DNA from 3 places in the Sutterella sp. genome. Region 1 is predicted to be linked to each of the others. Evidence: predicted binding sites of a transcription regulator. Region 1 holds the regulator's gene; each other region holds the start of a gene.
What was found. The regulator NrdR, encoded in region 1, represses ribonucleotide reductase genes. The targets are predictions, from matches to a motif close to CACNANATNTNGTG.
Positions count from the first base shown of each region.

Region 2: the regulator NrdR is predicted to act here: its motif matches at 2,002-2,015, upstream of ACT6Y9_RS00835 (ribonucleoside triphosphate reductase).
Region 3: the regulator NrdR is predicted to act here: its motif matches at 2,368-2,381, upstream of ACT6Y9_RS07600 (ribonucleoside-diphosphate reductase subunit alpha).

Region 1 covers NZ_DAVZJY010000058.1:14-4,741, forward strand. The annotation lists partial or broken gene ribD (bifunctional diaminohydroxyphosphoribosylaminopyrimidine deaminase/5-amino-6-(5-phosphoribosylamino)uracil reductase RibD) at 1-837, opposite strand, end outside; gene nrdR (transcriptional regulator NrdR) at 834-1,322, opposite strand; gene glyA (serine hydroxymethyltransferase) at 1,573-2,835, opposite strand; gene ACT6Y9_RS04620 (YbhB/YbcL family Raf kinase inhibitor-like protein) at 2,930-3,535, opposite strand; gene dtd (D-aminoacyl-tRNA deacylase) at 3,588-4,043, opposite strand; gene tyrS (tyrosine--tRNA ligase) at 4,040-4,728, opposite strand, start outside.
Region 2 covers NZ_DAVZJY010000004.1:25,948-30,675, forward strand. The annotation lists gene ACT6Y9_RS00835 (ribonucleoside triphosphate reductase) at 1-1,930, opposite strand, end outside; gene ACT6Y9_RS00840 (AMP-dependent synthetase/ligase) at 3,698-4,728, shown strand, end outside.
Region 3 covers NZ_DAVZJY010000137.1:1,351-6,078, reverse strand. The annotation lists partial or broken gene ACT6Y9_RS07605 (ribonucleotide-diphosphate reductase subunit beta) at 1-498, opposite strand, end outside; gene ACT6Y9_RS07600 (ribonucleoside-diphosphate reductase subunit alpha) at 531-2,306, opposite strand; gene ACT6Y9_RS07595 (thioredoxin family protein) at 3,045-3,377, shown strand; gene ACT6Y9_RS07590 (DMT family protein) at 3,517-3,888, shown strand; gene ACT6Y9_RS07585 (hypothetical protein) at 4,107-4,484, shown strand; gene ACT6Y9_RS07580 (gluconate:H+ symporter) at 4,614-4,728, opposite strand, start outside.

The sequences.
Region 1 (4,728 bases):
GGCCGCGCGGCGGGCCGCCGCGCCTTCGCCGGCCGCGGCGGTGACGAAGAGCACCGGACCGCCCGGCGAATGGAGAATCTTCGCGTCCGGATCGGTTTCGAGCCGCGGATCCACGACGACGCGCAGCGGCTGGCGCACCTGGTCGGCGAGCCGCACGTTCATCTGCGGGTCGTCGGCGCGCACCGTGCCCGCGCCGGTGAGCACGGCGCCCGCCCGGGCGCGCCAGAGCTGGCCGTCCGCGCGGGCCGCTTCGCCCGTGATCCACTTCGAGCGCCCGTCGGGGAGCGCCGTGCGCCCGTCCAGGGTAACGGCGGTCTTGACGCGCACCCAGGGCGTGCCGCGGGTCATGCGGGTGAGAAAGCTCGCGTTCACCTCCTTCGCCTGCGCCTCAAGGACGCCCAATTCGGTCGGGATGCCTGCGGCCTCGAGCATCCTCAGCCCCCGGCCGTGCACCTTCGGGTTGGGGTCGCCCGTCGCGGCGACGACGCGGCCGACCTTCGCCTCGATGAGCGCGAGCGCGCAGGGCGGCGTGCGCCCGTAGTGCGAGCAGGGCTCGAGGGTCACGTAGACCGTGGCGCCCTCGACGGATTCGCCGCGCGCCGCGGCGTCGCGCAGGGCCATGATCTCGGCGTGCGGGCCCCCGGTGCGCTGCGTGAAGCCCGCGCCCACGAGGCGCCCCTCGCGCACGATCACGGCGCCCACGGACGGGTTCGGAGGCGACAGGCGCAGGGCCTTCTTCGCCTCGTCGAGTGCGAGGCGCATCCACGCCTCGTCCACGCGCCGCCTGAGGGCTTCGGCCGACTCGGCGGGCTGGGAGCTGCTCTTCTCTCCGGTCAATTCCAATGCTCCAGCGGGATTTCGTCCGTGCGGGTCTCCTTGAGCGTGCTCTCGATCATCTTCACGAAGGCCTGCGGGTCGCTGATGTTGAGGTACACCGAAGCGAAGCGGATCCAACCGATGATGTCGATCTGGCGGAGCTCCTCAAGGACGAGTTCGCCCACGCGGGTCGTGCGGATCTCGCGCTCGCCCGTGGCGACCATCTTTTGCTCGATCGCGTCCACCGCGGCGTCGATGCGCTCGCGCGAAACGGGGCGCTTTCTGAGCGCGAGCATCATCGAGCCGCGCAGCTTCTCGCGGTTGTACTCGACGCGCCCGCCGCCCTTCTTGACGATCCAGGGCAGACCGAGCGAGATGCGCTCGAAGGTCGTGAAGCGCTTGCCGCACTTGAGGCACTCGCGGCGGCGTCGGATCACCGAACCCGACTCGGGCGCGCGCGAGTCGACCACGCTCGTCTGGGGATGCGAACAGAAGGGGCAGCGCATGAAGGTTTCTTTCCTCAAAGGTGTTGCTGAACAATCCGATGATTTTAACAGCCGCGGTGCGGCGCCCTGCGCGCCGCCTTCGGCGCCGGCCTCCCCAAGGCGGCGCGCCGGCAAGAAGAAGGCCTCCGGCGGAGGCGCCTCTCCCGCGAAGGGGAGGGAGCGTCTCCGGCGGAGGCCTCGTCGGGAGCCGGGGCGCCGTGCGCCGCGCCGCCTCGGGCGACGGCCCGGGGCGCGGCGCCGCTCAGTGCGCTCAGGCGCCGTAGACCGGGAAGGCGGCGGTGAGCTTCGCCACCTCGGCGCGCACGCGGTCGAGCACGGCCTGGTCCTCAGGCGACTCGAGCACGTCCACGATCAGGTTGGCGGTGAGGCGCGCCTCGTCCTCCTTGAAGCCGCGGGTCGTCATCGCGGGCGAGCCGAGACGGATGCCCGAGGTGACGAAGGGCTTCTCGGGGTCCTTCGGAATGGCGTTCTTGTTCACCGTGATGCCCACGGAGTGGAGCACCGCTTCGGCGGCCTTGCCGGTGATCTTCAGGGGACGAAGGTCCACGAGCATGACGTGGCTCTCGGTGCCGCCCGAGACGATGCGCAGACCGCGGGCCATGAGCTGCTCGGCCATCACGGCCGCATTCTTCACGACCTGCTCCTGGTAGGCCTTGAATTCCGGACGGAGCGCCTCGCCGAGGGCGACCGCCTTGGCGGCGATCACGTGCATCAGCGGGCCGCCCTGCATGCCCGGGAAGACCGCGGAGTTGATCTTCTTCTCAAGATCGGGCCTGCAGAAGATGAGGCCGCCGCGCGGGCCGCGCAGCGTCTTGTGCGTGGTCGTGGTGACGATGTCGGCGTAGCCGAAGGGCGTGGGATACACGCCCGCGGCGACCAAGCCCGCGTAGTGGGCCATATCCACCATCAGGAGCGCGCCCACTTCATGGGCGATCTCGGCGAAGCGCTTGAAGTCGATGTGGCGCGAGTAGGCCGAGGCGCCCGTGACGATGAGCTTCGGCTTGTTTTCGCGGGCGAGGCGCTCGACCTCGTCCATGTCGATCTCCTCCTTCTCGTTGAGGCCGTAGGGAACGGCCTTGAAGTACTTGCCCGAGAAGTTGAGGTGCATGCCGTGGGTGAGGTGGCCGCCGTCGGCGAGCGAAAGGCCCATGAAGACGTCGCCGGGCTGCAGGAGCGCGAAGAAGACGGCGGAGTTGGCCTGCGCGCCCGAATGGGGCTGCACGTTCACGGCCATTTCAACGCCGGCGGGCTCGCAGAAGAGCTTCTTGGCGCGTTCGATCGCGAGGCGCTCGACCTCGTCGACGAATTCGCAGCCGCCGTAGTAGCGCTTGCCGGGATAGCCCTCGGCATACTTGTTCGTGAGGCAGCTGCCCTGCGCGGCCATCACGGCGGGCGAGGCGTAGTTCTCGCTCGCGATGAGCTCGATGTTCTGCTCCTGACGCTTCGATTCGGCGTCGATCCACTGCCACAAATCGGGGTCCTGCTTGGCGGGGCACTCGGATGTCTTGAACATTTCCTTCCTTTAATCCTGTTTGAGGAGGGGTGAGCCGGAGGGTCCGCGGGGTGGCCGCGGGGGCGCGGGACGGAGCCGCTCCGGAGAATTGCAATCAGGCGCCGCGCAGGCGCGGATTCAGTGTATATCCGCCGACGAGTTCGGCGGTGGCAAGAACATGCCCCTTCATGGCCTGATCGACATCGGCCCATGTGAAGTGCTTAGGGAGTTCCCCGAGGCGCGCCGTGTCGAGCGCGACCACCTGGAAGCGGTAGTAGTGGCGCCGCGCGTCGAAGAAGGGCGGGCAGGGGCCGTCGTAGCCCGTGCCGACGCCGCCTTCGGGGGGAATCTCGCCGCGGCTGTAGTCGTTGACGCCCGGGCGCCCGAACTCCCTCGGGACGGGTGCGCCGTGGGCGAGCGCCCCTTCGGGGAGGGAGCGCACGGCGGGGGAGACGTCCGCCTGCACCCAGTGCACGAAGCGCCGGCGCGGCTGATGCGCGGGGATCTCGCCCGACTGGTCGCGCGCCTTGAGGTCCGTGGGCACGTCGTCGTCGAGGCAGCAGAGCACGAAGGACTTCGTTCCTTCGGGGACCTCCGTCCAGGAGAGCTCGGGGAGCCGGTTCTCCGAGGCGACCGTCTCTCCCTTTTCACCCATGCGCCCGAAGGCGCAGCGCTCCGGAATCATTTCGCCTTCGGCGAAGGTCTTCGACTGAATCTTCATTTCGGGTCTCCCAGAAAAAATGACGACGGGCGCACGCTTCGGCGAGAGGGCGCTAGAAGCGCAGCCAGAACGTGGCCGGACCGTCGTTGACGAGACTCACGGCCATGTGTGCGCCGAATTCGCCCGTTTGCACGGGCACGCCTTCGGCCCGGAGCGCCTCGACGTAGAGATCGTAGAGCCGGCGCGCAAGCTCCGGGGGCGCGGCCTGCGAAAAGCTCGGGCGGTTGCCCGACATGCAGTCCGCCGCGAGCGTGAACTGCGACACGGCGAGCACGCTCCCGCCCGTCTGCACGACCGAGAGGTTCATGCGGCCCGCGTCGTCCTCGAAGACGCGCAGGCGCGCGGTCTTCTGCGCGGCCTTGGCGGCCGTCGCGGGGGTGTCGGCGGGCTCGGCGCAGACGAGGGCGAGGAAGCCCGGACCCGTTTCGCCGAGGAGCGCCGCGGGGGCGCCCCCTTCGGTGCGCCGCTCGACTCGGGCGCCCGAAACGCGCTGCAGCAGAACGATCATTGCGCGGCGGCCACCGTGACGCGCGCCCAGCGGCGCTTGCCCACCTGGATCGTGAAGGATTCGCCCGCCTTGATCTTAAGCGTGCGGTCCTTCACCTGCTCGCCGTTGATGCGCACGCCGCCCTGGTCGACGTTGCGGCCCGCCTCGGCCGAGGAGGGCGCGAGGCCGGCGGCCTTGATGAGCTGCAACAGGCCGATGCCGCCCTCGGGAGCCGCGACCTCAACGTCGGGGATGTCGCTCGGCACGGCGCCCTTCTGGAAGCGCGCGCTGAACTCCTTCTCAGCCTCGTCCGCGGCGGCGGCGCTGTGGAAGCGCTCGACGATCTCGCGGGCGAGGAGCACCTTCGCGTCGCGCGGGTTGCGCCCCTCCGAGCACTCCTTCTTCAGCTTGGCGATCTCGTCGTTGCCGCGCAGCGAGAGGAGGTCGTACCAGTTCCACATCAGGTCGTCGGAAATCGACATCACCTTGCCGAACATGTCGTTCGGGGCGTCCGTGATGCCGATGTAGTTCTTCTTGCTCTTACTCATCTTCACGACGCCGTCGAGGCCGACGAGGAGCGGCATCGTGAGGATGCACTGCGGCTCCTGGCCGTACTGGCGCTGCAGCTCGCGGCCGACGAGCAGGTTGAAGCGCTGGTCGCTGCCGCCGAGTTCCAGATCGGCCTTGAGCGCCACGGAGTCGTAGC
Region 2 (4,728 bases), on a different contig from region 1:
CGTGCTTCGGGCAGATCGAGAAGGTGGGCGTGATCGTGATGTAGGGCAGGCGGAAGTTGGTGAGGGCGCGCCGCACGAGATCGCGGCATGCCTCGGGCGAGCTCACCGCCTCGTTCATGTAGAGGTGGAGCACGGTGCCGCCGGTGTACTTGCGCTGCAGGTCGTCCTGACGCTCAAGGGCCTCGAAGGGATCGTCGGTGAAGTTCACCGGGAGCTGCGAGGAGTTCGTGTAGTAGGGGTTGGAGGGGGTGCCCGCCTGGATGATCCCGGGGAAGCGCTTGCGGTCTTCCTTCGCGAAGCGGTAGGTCGTGCCCTCCGCAGGCGTCGCCTCGAGGTTGTACATGTGGTCCGTCTCCTCCTGGAAGGCGACGAGCTTTTCTCGGACGTGGTCGAGGAAGGCGAGCGCGAAGGCGTGGCCCCATTCGGTCGTGATGTCGTCGCGGTCGTCGGTGTAGTTGCGGATCATCTCGTTGATGCCGTTCACGCCGATCGTGGAGAAGTGGTTCCGCAACGTCCCGAGGTAGCGCTTCGTGTAGGGGAAGAGCCCCTGATCGATGTGGCGCTGAATCACCTTGCGCTTGATCTCAAGGCTCGTCTTCGCGAGCTCGAGGAGCTGGTCGAGGCGCTCGTAGAGGTGCTTCTCGTCGCCCTTGAAGAGGTACCCCAAGCGCGCGCAGTTGATCGTCACGACGCCGAGGGACCCGGTCTGCTCGGCCGAACCGAAGAGCCCGTTGCCGCGCTTGAGGAGTTCGCGCAGATCGAGCTGCAGGCGGCAGCACATCGAGCGGATCATGTTGGGCTTGAGTTCCGAATTGATGAAGTTCTGGAAGTACGGCAACCCGTAGCGCGCCGTCATGTCGAAGAGTCGCAGCGCATTGGGGCTGTCCCAGTCGAAGTCCGGCGTGATGTTGTAGGTCGGAATCGGGAACGTGAAGACGCGACCCTTGGCGTCGCCCTTCATCATCACCTCGATGTAGGCGCGGTTGATCATGTCCATCTCGGCCTGAAGTTCGCCGTAGGTGAAGGGCATGGTCTCGCCCCCGATCACCGGGTGCTCGCCCTGCAGGTCATGCGGGCAGGTCCAGTCGAAGGTGAGGTTCGTGAACGGGGTCTGCGTGCCCCAGCGCGAGGGGACGTTGAGGTTGTAGATGAGCTCCTGGATGCACTGCAAGACCTCGTGGTAGGGGAGGTTGTCCTTACGGATGAAGGGCGCGAGGTACGTGTCGAAGGACGAGAACGCCTGCGCGCCCGCCCATTCGTTCTGCATGGTCCCGAGGAAGTTGACGATCTGTCCGGTCGCCGAAGAGAGGTGCTTCGGGGGATTCGCCTCGACCTTGCCGGAGACGCCGTTCAGGCCCTCCTGCAGGAGCGTGCGCAGCGACCACCCGGCGCAGTAGCCCGAGAGCATGTCGAGGTCGTGGACGTGCACGTCCGCCTCGCGGTGCGCACGGCCCACTTCGGGCGGGTAGATGAAGTTGAGCCAGTAGTTGGCGACCACCTTCCCCGAGACGTTGAGGATGAGGCCGCCTAGCGAATAGCCCTGGTTGGCGTTCGCGTTCACGCGCCAGTCGAGCTGGTCGAGGTACTCGTTGATCGAGCTCTCGACGTTCACCCAGCTCTTCTTCGCGTCGCGCGCCTTCGCGCGCGATTCGCGGTACACGATGTAGGCGCGCAGCGTCGTGAAGCACCCCGCGTCGAAGAGCGCGTGCTCGACGGCGTCCTGCACCCATTCGATCGAGGGCGTGCGCGAGGCGTCGTGGTTCGTGAGGCGCGGCAGCACGAGTTCCTCGACGATCCGGCGGGCCTTCGCGTCGTCGAACTCCTTCGTCGCGCGGCCGGCCTTGGCGACCGCCTTCACGATCTTTTCGGGGTCGAAGTCCCTCACGGACCCATCGCGCTTGAGGAGGTGCAGGGGCAGAGCACTGGTCATCGTTCAGTTTCCAGAAAAAACAGGATGAAATAAAGGGACGACAACTTATGGTAGTTCTTCCATGCAGAACTCACCATAGGTTGTGGTCCCTCTGAGGCGTTGCGGAAAGTATAGCGGACGCCCTCCCTCCGCGCCTCCCCCGTGAGGAGCAGTCCCGGCGCGCCGCCGCAGGCGCCGCCCGTTGCGCTCCCCATTTGTCGAGGAAGCGGGCCTCTCCCCGTGTTTTCCCGATGGAGACAAACGTACACGTGCAGCCGGAAAAGGCCGGGCATCGGAGCGCCTGGTCTTCAGGGAGGACCTTCCTAGGGTTATCCCTGACCTCGACGTCGATCTTGAGATGGAGTGCTTCTCCGTGTGGAAAGATCACCGCTCCGAGGGCGCAAGGGATAATCCTCACCATCCTTCTAGGATGAAATGCCTAGAATACATATCGGATCAATTCCTCCTTCCGGCTCGTTGGAGCCGGCAAGGCGTGCGTCGACATCGGGCGCTTCCGAGGGGCTGTATTGGAATGGCCGCCCAAGCGTCAAGCCGGCCGTCATTGCTAATGCAAGCATGCCGCGCCCGAATGTTGTTCTAGCCCGCGATGCTTCTGCACCGCGGGCTTTTTTTGTCTAGGCCCCGCAGCAAGGTCCGAAAAGTCGTGCGCAGCGGGCTCGAAGCGCCCGAAACCTACGCAGAAACACGTGTGACGGACCGAAAGCCCGTGGCACCCCGACGCCGCATGACGGTGCGGTGACGACCACACGACGCATTTGACCTATGTCAAATGTATGTGCAAAAAAGCGGCCTTTCGAACCTGCCGGAGCCTCCCGCCCCCTCTGGTCGCCTCGGCGGGTTCCCCTGCCGGCAGAGCCTCCGGAGTTCCGGAGGGCGGGCCGCACCGCCGTGCCCCGGCTCCGGAGGAGAGCCCCGAAACGGCGTGCAGGAGCCTCGTCCCTCCTCACCCGGATCTGCCGGGGCGCGGATCACACAGGCGGCGACCCGGAATGTGGGCGCGGGGCGCCCACGGCGCCGGGCCGCGGCGCCGTGGGCGACGCACGCGGACATGCGTGGACGACGGACATAAAAAGGGCTGATGACGTCCCTTTCCGTCATCAGCCCTTTGTATGCAGCTTGTGAAGAATGATGCAGGACCAACCACACCACCTTATTGCGCTTGAGGAGCAACGCATGTGCATTTGTTTTGTTCCGCTGCGGAACTAAAGTTACGCTTTTTACATCTCTCATGCAAACCCTAACTTCAATGTTATAAAATTCATCTTATTGGTGCATTCCAAGGGTTTTCCATTAGTTATTAACCGATGAAATTCACCAATTCGGTGCATTTTAAGGCGACGTTCATTTGGCGCGAATACGCTTTTTCACGTATAAAAATGGGCTCCAGAGGTCCTGTTTGGCGAGGCCTTCCGGGAGGCGTCCGGGATCAGCGCCGCGGACCTCATCCGTCGGGCCGACGCGCCGACGCGCGGCTCCTGCCTGCGCCCCGCGCCCTCAGGCTCCGCTCGGGGACCGATAAAATGCCAATCTGAAGACGTCCCGCTTCAGGGCCCGTGACGCCGCGGCTTTGCGCGGCTGCGCCCCGGGCGTCTTTGCCGCAAATGAAGAGCGGCGGCCCTGCCCGCCCGGAAGGATGAGACGAACCTTCCGGACGACGCGCCGCCGCGCGAAAAGAACATGACGCATCGGCCGCCCGACGCGCCGCCCTGCGGCTCCGGAACCGCCTGACGTTCCGGGACCGCCCTGCCGCAAACCCTAAGAAGAGCCATGAACACCCTCCAGTCCCAAGAAGAAGAAGGCCTGCGCCGAATCCGCGAGCTCGACGTGCTCTCCACCGTTCCGGAGCTCCTCGCCCATCAGGTTGAAAAGCGCCCCGACGCGGTCGGCTGGAAGTCCTGGGATCCCAAGGCGAAGGCCTGGCGCGACTGGACCTTCCGCGCGGCCTGGGACGAAGTCGAGCGCTGGCGCCACGCCCTCGCGGGCCTCGGGCTCGAGCGCGGCGCCCGCGCGGCGATGCTGTTGCCGAACTGCATGGAGGCGGTCCTCTTCGACCAGTCCGTGCTCGCCAACGCCCTGACGCCCGTGCCGTTGCACGCGATCGACACGCCGAAGAGCTCCGCCTACATCCTGAACGACTCCGGCGCGCAGATCCTCGTCACGAACAAGAAGCTCAAGTGGCGCCAGATCCGCGAAACGGGTGAGCTGCCCAACCTCAAGCTCGTCGTCATCACGAACGACGACTTCTGCGACGATCCGGACGCGCCGATTCCGATGATGTCGCTCGAAACGTTCCTCGCGAAGACGCCCGATGCGCCGCTCCCCCCGGGGCCGCGGCCGACGGACCTCGCCGCGCTCGTCTACACGTCGGGCACGACCGGGAACCCCAAGGGCGTGATGCTCACGCACCGCAACATCATGAGCAACCTGCGCGGCGTGCTCGGGAGCCTGCAGCCGCGCAGCGAAGAGACGCTGCTCTCGTTCCTGCCCCTCTCGCACACCTTCGAGCGCACCGCGTCCTACTACATGGCGCTCGGCTGCGGCCTCACGCTCGCCTTCAACCGCTCGATCGCGGCGCTCGCGGACGACCTGAAGACGATCCGCCCGACGATTCTCATGAGCGTCCCGCGCGTCTACGACATGATCTACGGCAAGCTGCGCGACGGGCTCGCCAAGCAGAGCGGGTTCGTGCGTTGGCTCTTCGACTGGGCCGTCGAGGTGGGCTGGCGGCGCTTCTGCCGTGAGAACGGGCTGCCCGTCGAACCCTCGGGCCGCGCCTGGATGGATCCGCTCGTCGCCGG
Region 3 (4,728 bases), on a different contig from region 1:
GCCCTCGGTGAAGGCCGAGAAGGCGGCGATCTGCGCGGCGAGGTCGCCCTCGTCCTTTTCGACCTCGTTGAAGAAGTCGTGCTTGGCGGCCATCGCCTCGTACTGCAGGAACTCGTTGTAGATGGACTCGGGGAGCCCGAGCGTCTCAATGAGGTGCGAGTAGGCGGCGATGTGCACCGCCTCGCGCGCGGCGAAGGACGACAGCATCATGCGCACTTCGGGCTGTCGGAAGCGCGGGAGATAGGTGTTGACGTAGGCGCCCGAGACGTCGATGTCGCCCTGGGTGAAGAACCGGAGGATCTTCGTGAGGAAGTCCTTCTCGCTCTCGGAGAGCTTCTGCTGATAGTCCTTCACGTCCTCGATCATCGGGACTTCGGTCCAGAGCCAGTGCATCTGCTCGGACTGCATGAAGGCCTCGTAGGCCCAGGGGTACTGGAAGGGCTTGTAGTAGTCGCGCCCCTCGAGGAGACCGCCCGCGGCGGGCTTCTTGTCGGTCATGGTGGATTCCTTTTGTTTGACGAGCGGCGGCCTCAGCCTTCGCAGGCGAGGCAGGTCGAATCGTCCGCAACGGCGCGCATGTCGATTTCGTCCTCAATGCGGCGCCGCTCGGCCTTGACGCCGACGCGGTCGGCCTTGCGCAGCTTGTCCGAGCGGTTGTAGTAGAGCGACTTCAGGCCCTTCTTCCAGGCGAGGAAGTGGCAGGCGTGAAGGTACGGGATTGGGACGTCGGGCGGGAAGAAGAGGTTGACGCTCTGGCCCTGGTCGATGAACTTCTGCCTGTCGGCGGCGAGCTCGATGATCCAGCGCTGATCGATCTCGGGGGCGGTCTTGAAGACGTCGCGCACGTCCTTGGGGATGTCCTCACGGTGCTGCACGGAGCCGTCGTGGGCGATGATGTCGGCCCAGACGGCGTCGGTGTCGAGTCCGAGCTCGGCGAGCTTCGCCTTGAGAAAGCGGTTCTTCATGATGTAGGCGCCCGAAATCGTGTCCTGCCGGTAGATGTTCGCGCGATAGGGTTCGATCGAGGGGCTCGTGCCGCCCATGATGAGGGACGAGGAGGCGTTGGGCGCGACGCTCATCCAGTGGGAGAAGCGGCGCGCGACGCCCGAGTCCGCGGCGTCGGGGCAGGCCCCGCGCTCGGCGCAGAGCTTCGCGTCGGCTTGGGCGCAGGCCTCGCGCATGCGGCGGAAGATCTGGATGTTGATCGACTTCGCGAGCGCGGACTCAAACGGGATCCCGTGCTTCTGCAGGTACGCGTGAAAGCCCATGGCCCCGAGCCCCACCGAGCGCTCGCGCATGGCGCAGTAGCGGGCGCGCCGGATCTGGTCGGGCGCGTGGTCGATGAAGTACTGCAGCACGTTGTCGAGGAATTCCATCGCGTCGGGGATGAACTGCGGGTCGTTCTTCCACTCGTCGTAGTGCTCGAGGTTCACCGACGAGAGGCAGCACACCGCGGTGCGCTCGGGCGACGTGGGCAGAAAGATCTCCGTGCAGAGGTTCGAGCCGTGGATCGAGAGCCCCTTGTCCTTCAACCACGACGGGAGCGCCCGGTTCGCGGTGTCGGTGAAGATGAGGTAGGGCTCGCCCGTGTGCATGCGCATCTCGAGGATGCGCTGCCACAGGTCGCGCGCGGAGACGCGCTCCACGACCTCGCCCGTCGTCGGGTGCTTGAGCTCCCACGTGTCGTCCGCGTCGGCGTCGCGCATCGAGGCTTCGATCTTCTCCATGAAGGCGTCGGGGATGTTGACGCCGTGGTGGAGGTTGAGCGCCTTCATATTTTGGTCGCCCGTGGGCTTGCGCATCTCGATGAACTGCACGATGTCGGGGTGGCTCACGTCGAGGAAGGCCGCGTAGGAGCCGCGGCGCGTGGAGCCCTGACGGTAGGCGAGGCAGGCGGCGTCGTAGACCTTGAGGTGCGGCAGCACCCCGACGGACTTTTCGTCCGCGGAGCGGATGCGCACGTGAATGCCGACGCCGCCCCCGAGCATCGAGAGCCAATTGACTTCAGAGAGCGTGTTCACCAACCCCTCGGCGCTGTCCTCCATGTAGGTGAGGAAGCACGAGATCGGCAGCCCCCGGCGGCCGCGGCCAAAGGAGAGGATCGGCGTCGAGAAGGAGAGCCAGTGGCGGCTCGCGTAGTCATAGATGCGCTGCGCGTGCGCGGGGTTCGAGGCGAAGTGTTCCGCCACGAACGCAAAGCGCTCCTGCGGGCTCTTTTCATCCGGGCGCATGTAGCTCTCGCGAAGGCGCATGAGGCCCAATTCGTCGAAGAGCGCGTCGCGCGAGGTGTCGATCTGAACGGTCATGAGGGTGAATCCTGTCGGAATCGGCGCGCAGCGCCCGCAAGTCGTTGAATCGTCTCGAAATCACTTCATATAGTGATTCTTCATCGTCAAATCAACGACGGGTAGTGGGTCGGGGGCGCACCAAGAAAAGTGGCACGGATCTTACCGGGCCGCGCCCGGACGGGGCAATGACCCTTTCGGGGGTGCCGCGCAGGCGCTCCGGGCGCCGAGCCCGGCAGCACCGGGGAGAGCGGGCTCCTCCGAGAGATGAAACAAATTGTTTTGGCTCCGCTGATAGCTTTTTGAGGCCGCCCGAAGACGACGGAAAGACGGTTCATGGAGCCGGCTGCGGCTGAACGCTCGTTCCATTATCCGAAATGGTGCAGTTCCGTTATGAAATCTTCTGCTGCGCCTCGGCCTCTGGACGCGCGCCGCATCCCTGGCGCTCCTCGCGACCTTCCTCACGATCTTCTTCATCGTGAGCGCGGGGCAGCCGTTCTCGGAGCGCGGGCTCGGGCTACGTCTACCTCGTGGGCTTCGCCGCACTCCTCTTCACCGGTGCGGCTCGTTCTCGCTCGACGGCATGCGCCGCACCGTGAAGGCCTGAGATCTGCAGGAGCGCCTGCAGAACGCTCCGCCGCGCGGTAAAGTACCCATCTCACTGCGCGGAGTACGGGTTGACCCGGAGGACGAGTGCGTCCTCCCTCCCGGGCCTGCGCGCCGACCCTTAGCAGATGTCATTCGAAGGAGTCCATCTCCATGTCTGAACTCATTCACGTCAACGGCGAAACCTTTGATGCCGAAGTGCTCAAGGCCGACAAGCCCGTCCTCTTCACCATCGGCGCCCCCTGGTGCGGCGACTGCCGCCGTGCGCAGCCCTTCCTCGTCGCGATGGCCAAGGTCTACGGCGACCGCATGAAGTTCGTCACCGCCAATGCCGACGAATCGCCCGAGCTCAAGACCCGCTGGAACGTCGGCCACATCCCGACGATGATCATCTTCAAGAACGGCAAGGCGCTCGACGGCCAGCTTGTTGAAGTGAAGACGCCGAGCGAACTCAAGGACTTCATCGAGACGGGCCTCGCCGCCTGACTCTCCTGCGGGTCCTTCAAACGCTCACCGCGCCCCGGGTCGGCGGGACGGCATCCCTTCATTCTCGTGAAGGAGCCGCCCTTCCGGCCCGATCGCTTTTCTCAAAAAACACTCCTCTCCCTCCGCCCGCGCCGCCACCATGTTCGCCAAAGGCCTCTCAACCATCGGTCTGCTTCTCGTCTCGAACGTCTTCATGACGCTCGCCTGGTACCTGCACCTCAAGCTCCAGGAGATGAAGGTGATCAGCTTGTGGCCCGTCTGGGCCGTGGTGCTCTTCTCCTGGTCGATCGCGCTCTTCGAGTACAGCTTCCAGGTGCCGGCGAACCGCATCGGGTTCGAGGGCAACGGGGGGCCCTTTTCGCTCCTCGAGCTCAAGGTGATTCAGGAGGTGATCACGCTCACCGTGTTCACCGTCTTCTCGATGACGCTCTTCGGCACGCGGCTCGCCTGGAACCACGTCGCCGCCTTCATCTGCCTCATCCTCGCCGTCTGGTTTGCGTTCCAGAAATAGGCGCCCGAAAATGAAGACGGGCCTGCGGCGAAGGGTTTCGCAGCAGACCCGCTTGCGGCAATGAGGAAGGACCGGCCGGACGTCTCAATATGTGGGTGATTCTGACGAGGCTCCGCCTCTCTCACCTGGAGATCGGGTGGCCGGTCGAGAATGTTTTTAGCGCAGGGCCGGTACCTTCATCCGACTAGAATCTCAGGAACAATCCTCGGAGTCCGTTGATGCCTTTCAGCACCGCCTTCAAGCCCATCCTCAAGCCCCTCACCCTCTGCGCCGCCCTCCTCTTTGCGGGAAGCGCCGTCATCACTGCGGCCGAAGCCGCGCCGGTCCAGGCGTGCGCCAAGTACCAGCGGCAGAACGCCACGTGGTCCCACGGCTACAAAGTGACGGGCGAGGTGCTCTCCGGCGCCGAGATGAACGTCCACGCGAAGAAGCGCACCTACGACGCGGGCGCGCACTACTACGTGGTCTCCTGGAGGAAGGGCGGCTGGAGCGTGATGCGCCTTCCCGGCGCCGAGGTGCCCGTCGTGGAGACGTCGCTCTCGGACCAGTCCGGGAAGCCCTGGATCGTGCGGCGCGGGTGGACCGGCTGCTATTGAATTCACGCGCCCGATTTCAGACGACGGCGGTCGACGACATTAAAAAACCCCGGTTGTTTCGCCCGGGGTTTTCCGTCTCGGCCGGAAGGGATCTTCCGGCCGGATTCGCTTTGGAGCTTCCGTGAAGTCTTAGACGAACATGTCCACGATCAGGAGGAAGACGAGGCCGAGGACCGAGACCACGGTGGACATCAGCGTCCAGGAGCAGATCGTCTCCTTCGTGGTGAGGCCGAAGAACTCCTTG